DNA from 2 places in the Rhizobium sp. KNZ14-9A genome. Region 1 is predicted to be linked to the other one. Evidence: predicted binding sites of a transcription regulator. Region 1 holds the regulator's gene; the other holds the start of a gene.

What was found. The regulator PhoB, encoded in region 1, activates phosphate uptake and scavenging genes when phosphate is short. The targets are predictions, from matches to a motif close to TGTCATNNANCTGTCAT.
Positions count from the first base shown of each region.
Region 2: a site for PhoB is predicted at 2,478-2,494, ahead of ACR9ZQ_RS16625 (toxic anion resistance protein). Genes of this name have one in related genera too.

Region 1 is NZ_JBPGXB010000002.1:3,314,556-3,322,068, forward strand. It holds gene ACR9ZQ_RS23245 (acetylornithine transaminase) at 42-1,241, opposite strand; gene ACR9ZQ_RS23250 (GcrA family cell cycle regulator) at 1,667-2,197, shown strand; gene ACR9ZQ_RS23255 (pyrroline-5-carboxylate reductase) at 2,500-3,288, shown strand; gene phoB (phosphate regulon transcriptional regulator PhoB) at 3,419-4,102, opposite strand; gene phoU (phosphate signaling complex protein PhoU) at 4,234-4,947, opposite strand; gene pstB (phosphate ABC transporter ATP-binding protein PstB) at 4,992-5,807, opposite strand; gene pstA (phosphate ABC transporter permease PstA) at 5,822-7,144, opposite strand; gene pstC (phosphate ABC transporter permease subunit PstC) at 7,141-7,513, opposite strand, start outside.
Region 2 is NZ_JBPGXB010000002.1:2,042,790-2,050,302, reverse strand. It holds gene ACR9ZQ_RS16645 (GNAT family N-acetyltransferase) at 1-209, opposite strand, end outside; gene ACR9ZQ_RS16640 (glycerophosphodiester phosphodiesterase) at 287-1,006, opposite strand; gene ACR9ZQ_RS16635 (RidA family protein) at 1,006-1,473, opposite strand; gene ACR9ZQ_RS16630 (cell envelope integrity EipB family protein) at 1,610-2,449, shown strand; gene ACR9ZQ_RS16625 (toxic anion resistance protein) at 2,656-3,732, shown strand; gene ACR9ZQ_RS16620 (VWA domain-containing protein) at 3,744-5,315, shown strand; gene ACR9ZQ_RS16615 (5-bromo-4-chloroindolyl phosphate hydrolysis family protein) at 5,323-5,940, shown strand; gene ACR9ZQ_RS16610 (type 2 periplasmic-binding domain-containing protein) at 5,940-7,043, shown strand; gene rpsB (30S ribosomal protein S2) at 7,267-7,513, shown strand, end outside.

The DNA.
Region 1 (7,513 bases):
CGTTACCTGCTACGCCCGCCGGCGGGCGGGGCATTGTCCTATCAAGCGGTCTTCTTGACCTTGGCGGCACGGATGTTTTCGGCAGCGCGTTCGAGACGGGAAAGACCCTCGCGCGCCTCCTCGGCGGTTACGACCAGCGGCGGCAGCAGGCGGATGACATTATCGCCTGCCGGGATCGCCAGAAGATGGGCTGCGCGGATTTCCTTCAGCAGCTCTGCCGAGGGAATGGCAGCCTTGACGCCGAGCAACAGCCCTTCGCCCCTGATATCTTCGATCACGTCGGGATAGCGATCCTTGAGCGATGCAAGGCCCTGGCGGAAGACGAGAGTGACATCACGCACATGCTGCAGGAAGCCCTCGGCCAGGATGACATCGAGCACCGCGTTACCGACAGCCATGGCCAGCGGGTTGCCGCCATAGGTGGAACCATGCGTGCCCGCCTTCATGCCGGAAGCGGCCTCTTCCGTCGCAAGGCAGGCGCCGAGCGGAAAACCGCCGCCGATGCCCTTGGCAACCGCCATGATGTCGGGCGTTATACCCGACCATTCATGAGCGAAGAGCTTGCCGGTACGGCCCACGCCGGTCTGCACCTCGTCGAGGATCAGCAGCAGGCCATGCTCATCGCACAGCTGGCGGAGCGCTTTCATGAATTCGGACGTTGCCGGGCGGACACCGCCCTCGCCCTGCACCGGCTCGATGAGGATGCCGGCGGTCTTGTCGGTAATAGCGGCACGGACAGCCTCGACATCGCCAAAGGGCACCTGATCGAAACCAGGGGTCTTCGGGCCGAAACCTTCGAGATATTTCTCCTGGCCGCCGGCGGCGATGGTCGCCAGCGTACGGCCGTGGAAGGCGCCATCGAAGGTGATGATGTGGAAGCGCTCCGGATGCCCCTTGGAGAACTGATAGCGGCGCGCAGTCTTGATGGCGCACTCGAGAGCCTCGGCGCCTGAATTGGTGAAGAACACCTTGTCGGCGAAAGTGGCATCCGTCAGACGCTTGGCAAGCTTCTCCTGCCCCGGCACTTCATAAATATTGGAGAGATGCCAGACCTTGTCGGCCTGATCCTTGAGAGCGGCCACAACGTGCGGATTGCCATGCCCCACGGAGGTAACGGCAACGCCCGCTCCGAAATCCAGATATCGCTCGCCCGTTTCGGTGATCAGCCACACGCCTTCGCCTCGCTCGAACCGCAGCGGGGCACGAGAATAGGTATCATAAAGCGGCGAGGCTTCAGCCATGGCGCAATCTCCTGGTCAGGCTCTAAGGCAACGGACTCCGGCTAAGAAAACCAGGCCCGAAAAATCAAAAATGCCGCCTTGCGGCGGCAGGGAGCACTATTTACTTTTCGCACTGCAATGTCAACAAAACTGAAGATTTAGCACATGCGTCAAGCCTCAAATCAGACTTGCAGGTCTATCAACAGCTAATGTTGCAGAAATGACTCTCCGGGGAAGCAAGTTGGGGAAAACCCTGAATTCGGATTCATCGGATTCACGCGAACTCTTGTCACAGAGTCAGGCTCACACTAGGTTAAAGTTCAATTACTAGACTGCATGCGGCGGAACTAGTCACCAAAATTGATCAGGCGTTTCTTGCTTCGGAGACTTCCGAGGCAACGGTGAGGGATTCTGCCATCACCAACGCGAAAGGTGGAGACAGGGCAATGAACTGGACAGACGAGCGTGTCGAGAAGCTCAAGAAGCTTTGGTCAGAGGGGCTGAGCGCCAGCCAGATCGCTGCGCAGCTTGGCGGAGTGAGTAGAAACGCTGTTATCGGCAAGGTTCACCGGCTCAGTCTTCCCGGCCGCGCCAAGGCCGGCGGCACGGCAACCGCTGCGCGCGCAACGAAGCGCAATACGTCGGCTCCACGCGCCCCGAACTATGCGTCTCGCATCACCACCCGCACCGTTACCCGCCAGCAGGGCGCAACGATGCTGAAGGAAGAGATCGAGATCGAAACGGTCGAGGAAATGGAATACGTGCCGGCCAAGAATGTGGTCGTGCCGATTTCACGCCGCCTTGGCCTGACGGAACTGACGGAGCGCACCTGCAAGTGGCCGGTCGGCGATCCGCTGAAGGACGACTTCTACTTCTGCGGCTGCGACTCCCCGGATTCCTCACCCTATTGCAACTATCACCAGCGCCTCGCCTACCAGCCGGTCAGCGAACGCCGCAAGGCTGTCCGGGTCGCCTGACCGCGCCTTCTCAACAGATGCAGCATCCGCCGCCCCTCTTCGCTGACGCGCAGAGGGGCGTATTTTTTAGTCGGCACAGGAGGGCTGGAAAACCGCTCCTGACCACGACTATCTGCCGGAGGCCGATCTCCGCCGGTCGTTCACCATGCCTGACAATGCGAAGTTATGTGGCCAACGCCACCAATGCGTTTCAGCCCTAAACTGGCATAGAATGGTGGTCCTGGCGCTGTAACGCGATTTTCTGATACAGATGCCGTATTCCCGTGGAGTAGCATAGCGCAAACAGTCACTCAGGGGTGCCAATGGAGATCGATCCAAAGCGGATGACAATGGGGTTCGTCGGGACGGGCACGATTACCGAGGCCGTCGTCACCGGATTGGGCAAGACAGCGTTTCGCGACACACCGGTAGTGCTGTCACCGCGCAACGCAAGCGTCGCCGCCCGCCTTGCGGCGGCAAACCGGAATGTGTCGATCGCTTTGGGGAACCAGGATGTTCTCGACCGATCCGATCTCGTATTTGTGGCCGTGAGGCCGCAAATTGCCGAGGAGGTCATCCGCTCGCTCCGATTTCGGCCGGGCCACCATGTCATCAGCTTCGTCGCGGCCACGCCAATGGATCAACTGCTGGCGTGGATCGATCAGCCAGTTCGCCTGAGCCTGGCAATTCCACTTCCGTACATCGCAGATCTTCAGGGCGCGACTGCGATCTACCCGCCCGACGAGGTTTCCCACGCCCTCTTTTCGGCGCTCGGAACGGCGATCCAGGTTGAAAACAGACCTGAGTTCGAACTTCTCGCGGTGGCGAGCTGCCTGATGGCCACCTATTTCGGCATCCTGGACGAGACGTCGACCTGGCTGCAGAGCCAAGGGCTTTCGAGAACGGCTGGCGACGCCTACCTCCGTCAATTGTTTTCCGGCCTCGCCCATGCTGCCCGTTCGAAACCTGTCGCGAGTTTTGATGAACTCATCGGCGAGCATTCGACCAAGGGCGGATTGAATGAACAGGTGCTCGAAGACTTTCGCGATTTCGGTGGCACTGCGGCTCTGCAAAAGGCTCTTGATCGAGTTCTCGCACGCATTCGTCTGTAGAAAGCAGGTTCTCTCGAGGTCCGCTTTCGGCGCCTGGTGTCGGCTTTCATAAGAAGCTAGGGGTGTCAGATAGACAAGCGGGCCGCCCGGCGAAACCGAGCGACCCGTTCGTGACCTCCGATCACTCGGATCAGGCTTCCATGGAATATCCCGCGCCGCGGACGGTGCGGATGACATCCTGCATGTTGGAGAAGTTCAGCGCCTTGCGCAGGCGGCCGACATGGACGTCGACGGTACGTTCGTCCACGTAGATATCGTGGCCCCAGACGCCATCCAGAAGCTGCGAGCGGGAGAAGACCCTGCCCGGCGACGACATCAGGAATTCGAGCAAGCGGAATTCGGTCGGGCCGAGGCGGACTTCGCGGCTCTTGCGATGAACGCGATGGGTTTCGCGATCGAGCTCGATATCACCACACTTCAGAACGGTGGAGAGAACCTCCGGACGGGCGCGACGCAGCATCGCCTTGACGCGAGCAACAAGTTCCGGCGTGGAGAAGGGCTTGACGACATAGTCGTCCGCGCCGGTCGAGAGACCGCGAACGCGTTCGCTCTCTTCGCCGCGTGCCGTCAGCATGATGATCGGCAGACGCTCGGTCTCCGGCCGCATGCGCAGCCGGCGGCAGAGCTCGATGCCGGAAACGCCCGGCAGCATCCAGTCAAGGATGAGCAGGTCCGGCGTGCGCTCCTGAAGCCGGATTTCGGCCTCGTCGCCACGGAGGATCGTATCCACCTCGAAACCTTCAGCCTCGAGGTTGTAGCGGAGAAGCACGCTCAGCGCCTCTTCATCTTCAACAACTGCAACTCTTGGGATCATGCGTGTCAGTCTCCTAATGCATGATCCTTAAACCGGGGGTGATTTAAGCAAGGGACCATGCAGAAACTTGGAATTGGCTGCGACCTTTGCGCGCCCCAGCGCAGGGCGCGCACGCAATTGGCAGGTCCGGATTACTCCGTCACCGCACCGACGGTATTGGAGCTGTCGTCCTTCGGACGCTCACCTTCCGGCTGGGCGCCGGTTGCCATGTAGTAGATCGTCTCGGCGATGTTGGTCGCATGGTCACCGATACGCTCGATGTTCTTGGCGCAGAAGAGAAGATGCGTGCAGCTCGTGATGTTGCGCGGATCTTCCATCATGTAGGTGAGGAGTTCGCGGAACAGCGAGGTGTACATCGCGTCGATCTCGTCGTCGCGCTCGCGGATGGACTTGGCCTTGTCCGCAGAACGCGTCGTATAGACGTCGAGCACTTCCTTGAGCTGGACGAGCGCCAGTTCGGAGAGATGCTCGAGACCGCGGGCGAGCTTGCGCGGAACGCCGGTGCTTTGGACGGCGATGACGCGCTTTGCGGTGTTCTTGCCGAGGTCGCCGACACGCTCGAGGTCGGCAGCGATGCGGATCGAACCCATGATCTCGCGAAGGTCGGAGGCCATCGGCTGGCGACGGGCGATCGTGACGATCGCCTTGTCGTTGATTTCGCGTTCCGCGTGATCAAGGATCACGTCGTCGGAAATGACCTTCTGGGCGAGCGCAGTGTCGCCGTTGACCAGCGCACGGACGGCCTCGCCGACCATCTGTTCGGCAAGACCACCCATCTCGGAAATGCGCCGGGACAGGAATTTCAGATCGTCATCGTAAGCGGAAAAAATATGTGTCGATGCCATGGGGCTTTGTCCTCGAAAATCGGGAAGGCTTCACATCGCCAAAATCAGCCGAACCGGCCCATGATATAGTCCTGGGTGCGCGGATCGTCGGGATTGGTGAACATCTTGTCGGTGTCGTTTTCCTCGACCAGGTTGCCGAGGTGGAACATTGCCGTACGCTGTGATACGCGCGCGGCCTGCTGCATGGAATGCGTCACGATGACGATCGTGTAGTTTTCACGCAGCTCATGGATCAGCTCTTCGACCTTTGCAGTCGCGATCGGGTCGAGCGCCGAGCAGGGCTCGTCCATCAGGATGACTTCCGGGCTGACGGCAACGGCGCGTGCGATGCACAGACGCTGCTGCTGACCACCGGACAGGCCGGTGCCGGATTCATGCACGCGATCCTTGACCTCATTCCAGAGGCCGGCGCGCTGCAGGCTCGTCTCGACGATCTGGTCGAGGTCGGCCTTGGACTTGGCAAGGCCATGGATGCGCGGTCCGTAGGAGACGTTTTCATAGATCGTCTTCGGGAACGGATTCGGCTTCTGGAACACCATGCCGACGCGGGCGCGAAGTTCGACCACGTCGATGTCGGGATCGTAGATATCGTCGCTGTCGAGCGTGATCTTGCCGGTGACGCGGCAGCCATCGATCGTATCGTTCATGCGGTTCAGCGACCGCAGGAAGGTGGACTTGCCGCAGCCCGACGGGCCGATCAGGGCGGTCACGGTGTTTTCGCGGACGTTCAGATTGACATCGAAAAGCGCGCGCTTCTCGCCGTAATAAACGGAGACATCCTGTCCGATCATCTTATACGGGACGTTGCTCATTTTCTGGTCCAGCGCCTTCTCGACTGCAGCTTCCGTCAACATGTTCATGATCTCTACTCCGTTTACCAGCGGCGCTCAAAGCGACGACGCAAGAGGATAGCTCCCATGTTCATGACGATCAGGAACAGGAGCAGGACGATAATGGCACCCGAGGTTCTTTCCACGAATGCGCGCTCGGCTTCGTTGGCCCACATGTAGACCTGAACCGGAAGTGCCGTGGAGGGATCGAGTGGACTGCTCGGCGCCTGGGCGACGAAGGCGACCATGCCGATCAGCAGCAGCGGCGCAGTTTCGCCGAGTGCGTGGGCAAGGCCGATGATCGTGCCGGTCAGGATGCCGGGCATTGCAAGCGGCAGCACGTGGTGAAACACCATCTGCATCTTCGAGGCGCCGAGGCCGAGGGCAGCCGCGCGGATCGACGGCGGCACGGCACGGAGTGCTGCACGCGTCGCGATGATGATCGTCGGCAGCGTCATCAGCGTCAGCACCAGACCACCGACCAGCGGCGCCGAACGCGGCAGGCCGGCGAAGTTGATGAAGACCGACAGGCCGAGCAGACCGTAGACGATCGACGGAACGGCGGCGAGGTTGTTGATATTGACCTCGATCAGGTCCGTCAGCTTGTTCTTCGGCGCGAATTCCTCAAGGTAAATCGAGGCGGCGACGCCGATCGGCAGCGAAAGCACGAGAACGATCAGCATCAGGTAAAGCGAGCCGATGAGGGCGACGCCGAGACCTGCGGCTTCCGGACGGCTGGAATTGCCGTTGACGAAGAGGCCGGTGTTGAACGTCTTGTTGAGAGCACCGCTCGCCTTCAGCTCATTCATCCAGGCAACCTGCTTGTCGTTGACCTTGCGGTTCTTCTCATCGACCGAAAGATTGATCTGGCCTTTGTTGGCGCTGTCGATATTGGCATCTGCAAGCACTGTAACATTGACGGTCTTGCCAATGATCGACGGGTCGGCAACGACCATGTCGCGCAGCTGAATGGGCGCACCCTTGGACAGCATGCTGGACGCATCGCGCACGTCAGGACGGCTTGCGGCATTGATGCCGAGCTGCTTGACGATCGCGTCGCGCAGCAGAACCGGATAGTTGGCAGCGACCAGCACCGAAGGGTCGGTCGCACGCTTGTTGTCCGGGTCGATCGTCTTCTCGGTGAATTCGATCGGCAGCGTGATCGACGTCTGCAGGAAGGCCGTATAGCCGTTGCTGATGACCGTCCAAAGCAGAATGAAGAGGAAGACGAGGCCGAATGCTATGGCTGCGATGCCATAGGCCTGGAACCGGCGCTCGGCAGCGTAGCGACGCTTGATGCCGATATCGCGACGCGCGGGCGCCTTGGAAACGGTGACGCCGGCGACGGGGGAAACAATATTCGTCATTCGTACTGCTCCCGATATTTGCGCACGATGTAGAGCGCGTAGATGTTGAGGCAAAGCGTGATGCAGAACAGCGTGATGCCAAGTGCGAAGGCAACCAGCGTCTGCGGCGAGGTGAACTCAAGGTCGCCGGTCAGCTGGTTGACGATCTTGACGGTCACTGTCGTCATCGGCTCAAAGGGATTGATCTGGATACGGGCGGCGACACCGGCGGCCAGAACCACGATCATGGTTTCGCCGATGGCGCGCGAAGCGGTCATCAGCAGCGCGCCGACGATACCGGGAAGGGCTGCGGGCAAGACCACCTTCTTGATGGTTTCGGAGCGTGTGGCGCCGAGACCGAGCGAGCCGTCACGCAGTGCCCGCGGAACT
Region 2 (7,513 bases), 1.3 Mb from region 1:
AGCATGTGATGGCCGAGCCAGCCGGTCTGCGCAGTGGCAGAGCCGGATTCTTCCAGCGACGAGAGAAAGGCATGCGAGACGAAGGGATTATAGGCGACGCTGTCGCACGTCTTCGATGCTCCCGAAAGCCTGGACCAGCGGTCGGGGGAAATTGCGGTGAATGATCGCTCGATGCGGATGGAAAGTTCGTCTGACGATTCGTCTGTCATGAAGCAAATGCGAAGCCGTTGGGGGAGGGAGCTGGCTCCCTCCCAGTCTGCGCACGATCTTGTCGAAAAAGCGAGCGTCAAACTGCCGCGCGCGGATCGAAGCCTTCGAAAGTCATTTGATCGGCGTTCTCGAAAGTCTGCTTGCGAGCCTGTTCATCACGCACCGTCCAGGTGATGACCGGAACGTCCTTGTCGCGCTGGTCGGTGATGAACGGGTTCGGCAGGTCGGCATAGTAGTAGGAAATGAAATCGAGGCCGATCGCCATCGCCTTATCATGCTCTGCATGTTCCTCCGGCGTATTGCCGTTGGCCGTCAGCCCGATCGGGTAGGGCGCATTGAGCTCCTTGAGATCCTTCAGCAGCCAATGGTCGAAGCTCATCAGCGCAACCTTGCCCTCATAGCCCTCGAGTACGTCGAGAACGGCTTCGGCAAAGCCCTCGTCGTCGGCTTCGCGGCCCTTGAGTTCCAGCACCAGCGGCACCTTGCCCTGCACGAGTGCGAGAAGCTGCTTCAGCGTTGGCACTTTGTCCTTCGTGCCGCCGACGGCGATCAGCCCGAGCTCCTGGGAGGTCCGTTCCCGCACGTCGCCCTTGAGGTTGCAGAGGCGTTCCAGATCTTCATCATGGAAGATGACCGGCACGGCATCCGAGGCGTAATGCAGGTCGCATTCGATGGCGAAGCCCGCTTCGACGGCCCGTGAAAAAGCCGAGAGCGTGTTTTCCCAGACGACATTGTTGAGGTCGTGGTAGCCGCGGTGCGCAACCGGCAGCTCTTTGATCCAGGCGGCATTCGTCATTATGCGATTTCCATGATAGCATCGATTTCGACTGCTGCATTGAGCGGCAAGGCTGCCATGCCGACGGCAGCGCGGGCATGTTTGCCGGCTTCGCCGAGCACGCCGGCGATCAAGTTCGAGGCGCCGTTGATAACGAGGTGCTGCTCGACAAAATCAGGCGCCGACGCGACGAAGCCGTTGAGCTTGATGACGCGGCGGATGCGGCCGAGATTGCCGCCGAGCGCTGCCTTTGCCTGAGCAAGAATGTTGATGGCGCAAAGCTCTGCGGCACGCTGGCCAGTGGCAACATCGACAGTCTTGCCGAGGTGGCCGGAGACGGCAACCTTACCGCCTTCGAGCGGCAGCTGGCCGGAAATATAGAGAAGGTTGCCGCTGATGACATAGGGGACATAATTGGCGGCGGGTGCTGCTGCCTCGGGCAGGGTTATCCCCATTTCCGACAGGCGCGTTGCGATTACATCGGACATTTTCGTCTCCGCTTTTGTTGTCAATTCTTCAAAAAGAATGCATCAAGACTAGAATCTTTAATGTGACAGTTTCGAGCCTCGATTTGGCCGAAAGCGTTCTTATAACATCGCGGACGAGTCCAACAGGAGTTAATGAATGTTCCGATCGTCACTTGCCGCTCTTCTTCTCGCAAGCGTTTCCGCCAATGCCTGGGCGGCCGCGCCGGCGACGAGCGCTGCGATCGCAACCGGGCTCGTCGCTCACCGCGCCATCTACGACCTGGAACTGAAGGACGCTTCGGAGCGCTCCGGCATCTCCTCCATGTATGGCCGCATGGTCTATGAGTTCGACGGCAATTACTGCGAAGGCTTTACCACGAATTTCCGCTTCGTCACCCAGATCGACACCGGCGACAACGTGCGCGTCAGCGACCAGCAGACCAAGACGTTCGAGAGCCTGAAGGATGGCAAGTTCACCTTCGATACCAAGTCTTTCACCGACGATCAGCTCGACAAGGAAGTCAACGGCGCGGCTCAAGATAAGCCGGAAGGCGTGAAGGTCGACCTCACGCAGCCGGCAAGCCGTGAGCTGCAACTCGAGGAAAGCCGCTTTCCGACCGAGCACATGCTCGACGTCATTCAGAACGCCAAGGATGGCAAGCGCTTCTTCGAGGCTCGCGTCTTCGACGGCTCCGACGATGGCGACAAATCCCTGGTGACAACGACGATCGTGGGTAAGCAGGAGACTCCGGTCACGAATGAGGCTGATGCAGGCAATGCCGGCGAGTTCGCCAAGGCCGCCTTCTGGCCCGTGACGATCTCCTATTTCAACGAGAATGCCAAATCCGACACCCTGCCGGTCTACCGCATGTCGTTCAAGCTCTATGAGAACGGCATCACGCGGGATCTGACGATGGATTACGGCGATTTCGTCCTGACCGGCAAGCTTGCCAAGCTCGAGCTTCTCGACAAGAAGGCCGCGCCGGTCTGCCAGTAAGGCGGCATTCGCCGCAAGCTTAAGCGGCTGTCATAAAAGCTTATTTCTAGTGCCGCTAAACTGCGACCTCGCAAATGAGTTGTGCGGGGCGGGTATTGCGTGGATGCCGAGTTTCCCAGCCTCGAAAGTGGATGACCCATTTGCCGCAAAAATGGGTTTGCAATTCGTAAGACCAATTGCACCACAAGCCGAGAAAGACGACCCCAATGGCCGACACCGATCTCGCAACGGTTCAGAATGCTTCCCTGTCGGCCGTTGCCGCCGATCCTGCGGAAGTCGCCCGCATTACCGACACCATCAGTATTACAGACCGCGCCGGAATTTCCGTTTACGGCGACCGCGCACAGCAGGCCGTCAGTGACTATGCCGACAGGATCCTGCGCGAGGTGCGCAACAAGGATCTCGGCGATGTCGGCAAGCTTTTGACCGACATCATCCTGAAATCCAAGAGCCTCGATCCCGCGTCCCTCAAGGATAAGGGCTTCCTGAGCCGCATGTTCCTCTCCGCCAAGGCGCGCCTCGAGCGCTTCAAGGAGGAGTTCGAGGATGTTGCAGGCCAGATCGACCGCATCGGCCTGGAGCTCGACCGCCACAAGGATACGCTGCGTCGCGACATCGCCCTGCTCGACGACCTGCATGAAGAGACGAAACAGTCGATCGTAAAGCTCGATGCCTATGTGCAAGCAGGCAAGAACTTCGCCGAGCACTTCCGCTCGGTCGAGCTGCCGAAGTTGAAGAGCGCAGCCGACGCCGCAGTCTCCGGCCCCGGTGGCGGCATGCTGGAAGCCCAGACCTATCAGGACAGCCTCCAGGCGCTCGACCGCTTGGAAAAGCGCATCTTCTATCTGCAACAGGCCCGCCAGCTCGGCATTCAGCAGCTTCCGCAGATCCGTATCGTCCAGGCCGGCGACGAAACACTGATCGAGAATCTGCAGGCAACTTCGGCGCTGACGGTGCCTGCCTGGAAGCAGAAGATGGTCATCCTCCTCGGGCTCACACAGCAGAAATCGGCCCTCGACCTGCAGAAGACGGTGACCGACGCCACCAATGACATGATCCGCCAGGCCTCGGAAATGATGAAGGATCAGGCGATTGCCATTGAGCAGCAGTCGCAGCGCGGCATCGTCGATATGGAGACGCTTGCCAAGGCCAATCAGGATCTGATCGACACCGTCACCGGCATGCTGCGCGTGCAGGAAGAGGGCCGCAAGAAGCGGGCTCAAGCCGAGCAGCAGATGGAACAACTGACGATCGACCTCAAGAAGGCGATGACCCAGGCGTGACCGGCAAAACCATGATCCGATCATTCCTCTGCGCACTGGCGCTATCTGGTCTCGCGGCGTTGGCAGGCTGCGATGCTTTCAGCAGCGGTCCGAATTTCTCGATCGTTTCAGGCTCGGAAAACACCGTGCTGCAGCCGATCGTCGAGGAATTCTGCAAGGAGAAGCACGCGACTTGCTCCTTCAAATATGAGGGCACGCTCGATATCGGCCTCGCGCTGCAAAGCGATCAGGGTGTCGAGCAGGACGCTGTCTGGCCCGCTTCCAGCGTCTGGGTCGACATGTTCGATACCAAACGCAGGATCAAGGACCTGACGTCGGTGGCGCAGACGCCCGTCATTGTCGGCGTGCGCAAGTCGAAGGCCGAGCAGCTCGGCTGGGTCGGCAAGGATGTCTTCATGAAGGATATCTTGGCAGCGGTGAACAGCGGCTCGCTGAAGTTCCTGATGACATCGGCGACACAATCGAATTCCGGTGCCAGCGCCTATCTCGCCATGCTCTCCAGTGCGCTCGGTAACAAGCCTGTGATCGAGCCCGGTGATCTCGATGACAAGACGGTTCAGGACACCGTTCGAAGCCTGCTTGCCGGTGTTGCGCGCTCCTCCGGCTCTTCGGGCTGGCTCGCCGACCTCTATACGGATTCCGCTAGCAAGGGCACGATCTACGATGCCATGTGGAATTATGAGGCGGTCATCAAGGAAACCAACGACAAGCTCACGGGTATGGGCAAGGAGCCGCTTTACGCCATCTATCCTGCCGATGGCGTAGCGATGGCGGATTTGCCGCTCGGTTTCGTCGATCATGGCCGCGGTCCCCAGGTTCAGACCTTCTTCAAGGACCTGCTCGCCTATCTGCGCTCGCCCGATGTTCAGAAGAAGATCGCCGAAACCGGTCGCCGCCTGCCGCTCGGCAGCGTCGCCGCTGAGCCGCAGCCGAGCTGGAATTTCGATCCGGCCAAACTGGTGACCGCGATCCGTATGCCGGAACCGACAGTGATCCGCCAGGCGCTTACTCTCTATCAGGCGGCACTGCGCAAACCGTCACTGACGGCGCTCTGCCTCGATTTCTCCGGCTCGATGCAGGGGGACGGCGAGAACAGTCTGCAGCAGGCGATGCGTTTCCTGTTCACGCCCGAGGAGGCCAGCAAGGTGCTGGTGCAGTGGTCGCCGGCCGACCGTATCTTCGTCATTCCCTTCGATGCCAATGTCCGCGATATCTTCTCGGCTTCGGGTGACACGATGGAGCAGCAGGGGCTTCTCAACGCAGTTTCTGGTCAGCATGCCGGCGGCGGCACCAATATGTATGCCTGCGCCGAAAGGGCGCTCCAGCAGATGGCGAAAACCGCGGACCTGTCCAATTATCTGCCGGCGATCATCATCATGACCGACGGCAGATCCGATGACCAGAGTGCGGCCTTCATGAGCGATTGGAACGCGATGGAACCACGCGTGCCGATCTTCGGCATTACCTTCGGCGATGCGGACAAGACCCAGCTGGACAGTCTGGCGGCAGCGACGGCGGCACGCGTCTTCGACGGACGCTCGGACCTTGCGGCAGCGTTCCGCACCGCACGCGGTTATAACTAGGACCGGCATGGGTAACTGGCTCGGCAATGATGGCAACTGGATCGTGGCGGGAGTGGTGACGGCCATTCTCGTCCCCATTCTGACTTTTGCTGCCGGCATGCCGTTCTGGATTGCCGCTGTCATCGGCCTCCTAGTTTTTGCCGGCCTCGTTTTCCTGCTGGCGCCACGCAGGCTTTTCGAAGGTCTCGATATCAAGGTGATCGGCCGCGGTCGCGTTGCCTTCGCGAGAGAATTGCTGGAAGGGGCTGTGCCCGCCGCACAAAGGCTGGAGACGGCCGCGGACGATATCACCGACAAGCAGACGGCGGCGCGCGTACGCCACCTGGCGGAAATCGCCGCCGATGTCTTCCGCAAGGTGGAGGCGAGGCCGGAAAGTGCCAATTCCGTACGCCGTTTCCTCAGCTACTATCTGCCGCGTGCGGCCGAAGTTGCCGAGGGCTTTGCGGTAATCGAGGCGAAACGCGCGCCTGACGTCAAGCAGTTGGAGGATGTCCACGCCGTGCTGGTGAAGCTCGAGGATGCCTTCGTTCATTATGCCGACAGCCTTGTCGATGCTGAGCTTGGCACGCTCGATACCGACCTGCGCCTCATCCAGGCATCGCTCAAAGAGGATTTCGGACGCTGATGGCCCTTTCCCGCCGCGCCTTTGGAGTTGGACTGCTCGCCACCGGTATTGCCGGCACGGGCGGCTATTTCGCCGTCCGCGACAGGCCGGAACTGCAGGGCCTGCTGGGTACGCGCACAAAGCTGTTCGGCTTCATCGGTGGCGAAAAGGAGGCTTTCCTTGCCGATCCCGATGTCGTTGACGCTATCAAGGGCTACGGCCTTTCGATCGACAGTCGCGTCGCCGGCTCGGTCGAAATGGTGCGCGAGCGGGCCTTGCTTTCGCAAAACCCGCAATTTCTTTGGCCGTCCTCCTCCATCATGGTGGATATCGCCCGTCAGAGCGGCGTGAAGATCCGCGATGACAGGGTCATGCTGAACACGCCTGTCGTCGTCTACACGTGGCAGCCGGTCGTGGACGGGCTGATCAAATCGGGCCTCGTGACGGTAATCAACGGCCATCACCAGCTCGACCTGAAGGCGCTGCTTGATGCCATCCTTGCCGGGACGGATTGGTCGAAACTTGGCGTCAATGCGCTCTACGGCCGGGCGCGCATCGTCTCCACCGATCCGAACCGGTCGAATTCGGGCTTCATGTTCTCGGGCCTCGCGCTCAGCCTCTTCAGCGGCAATGTCGCGACATCAGACGATCTCGCCCAATACGGCGGCAAGGTGCAGTCGATCTTCCGCAATATGGGTTTCAAGTCGCCATCGTCAGGCAAGTTGTTTGAGCAGTATCTGGCGGGTGGCCTCGGCGGCGAACCGATGATTGTCGGTTATGAGAATCAACTCGTCGAATGGGCGCTCGCCGATGCCGACCGATGGAGCCGCATCCAGTCGGGGCCGGGCGCCAAGCCCGTCGTCCTCTATCCGTGCCCGACGGTCTATTCGGCCCATCCGCTGATCGTCGTCGACGAAACGGCCGAACGCCTGATCGAGGCGCTGACCAGCGCCCGCCTGCAGGAGCTCGCCTGGACCAAACACGGCTTTCGCGGGCCGCTCGGCACGGCGACCGGTGATACCAAAGGGCCGATTGCCGGCCAGTTGCCGGCCGAGATCGATGCCGTGCTGCCGATCCCGGACGCCGGCGTGATGCTGTCGCTGCTGAACATGCTGGCAAGCTGAGCCGGCAACGCGAATATATTGCAGGCGCGGCTCATTCGTCCGTTCTCGTCAGATTTTTTGGCGCAAGCCTTGCTTTTGCAGGAAATCGAATGTAAGGCCACGCGCATTCCACACGTAAGGCATGGGATCGTCCGGGAGAAATCCGGCTTTTCCGCCCGGTGGCATCTTCGAAGAGGATGCTGTTCGCCTTGCGGAGGTTCAACCGGAAAAGGAGTAACAAGGCATGGCATTGCCTGATTTTTCTATGCGCCAGCTTCTGGAAGCCGGCGTCCACTTCGGTCACCAGACTCACCGCTGGAACCCGAAGATGAAGCCGTACATTTTCGGCGATCGTAACAACATCCACATCATCGACCTGGCCCAGACCGTTCCGATGCTGTCGCGCGCCCTGCAGGTCGTGTCCGACACCGTTGCTCGTGGCGGCCGCGTTCTCTTCGTCGGCACCAAGCGTCAGGCTTCCGAGCTGATCG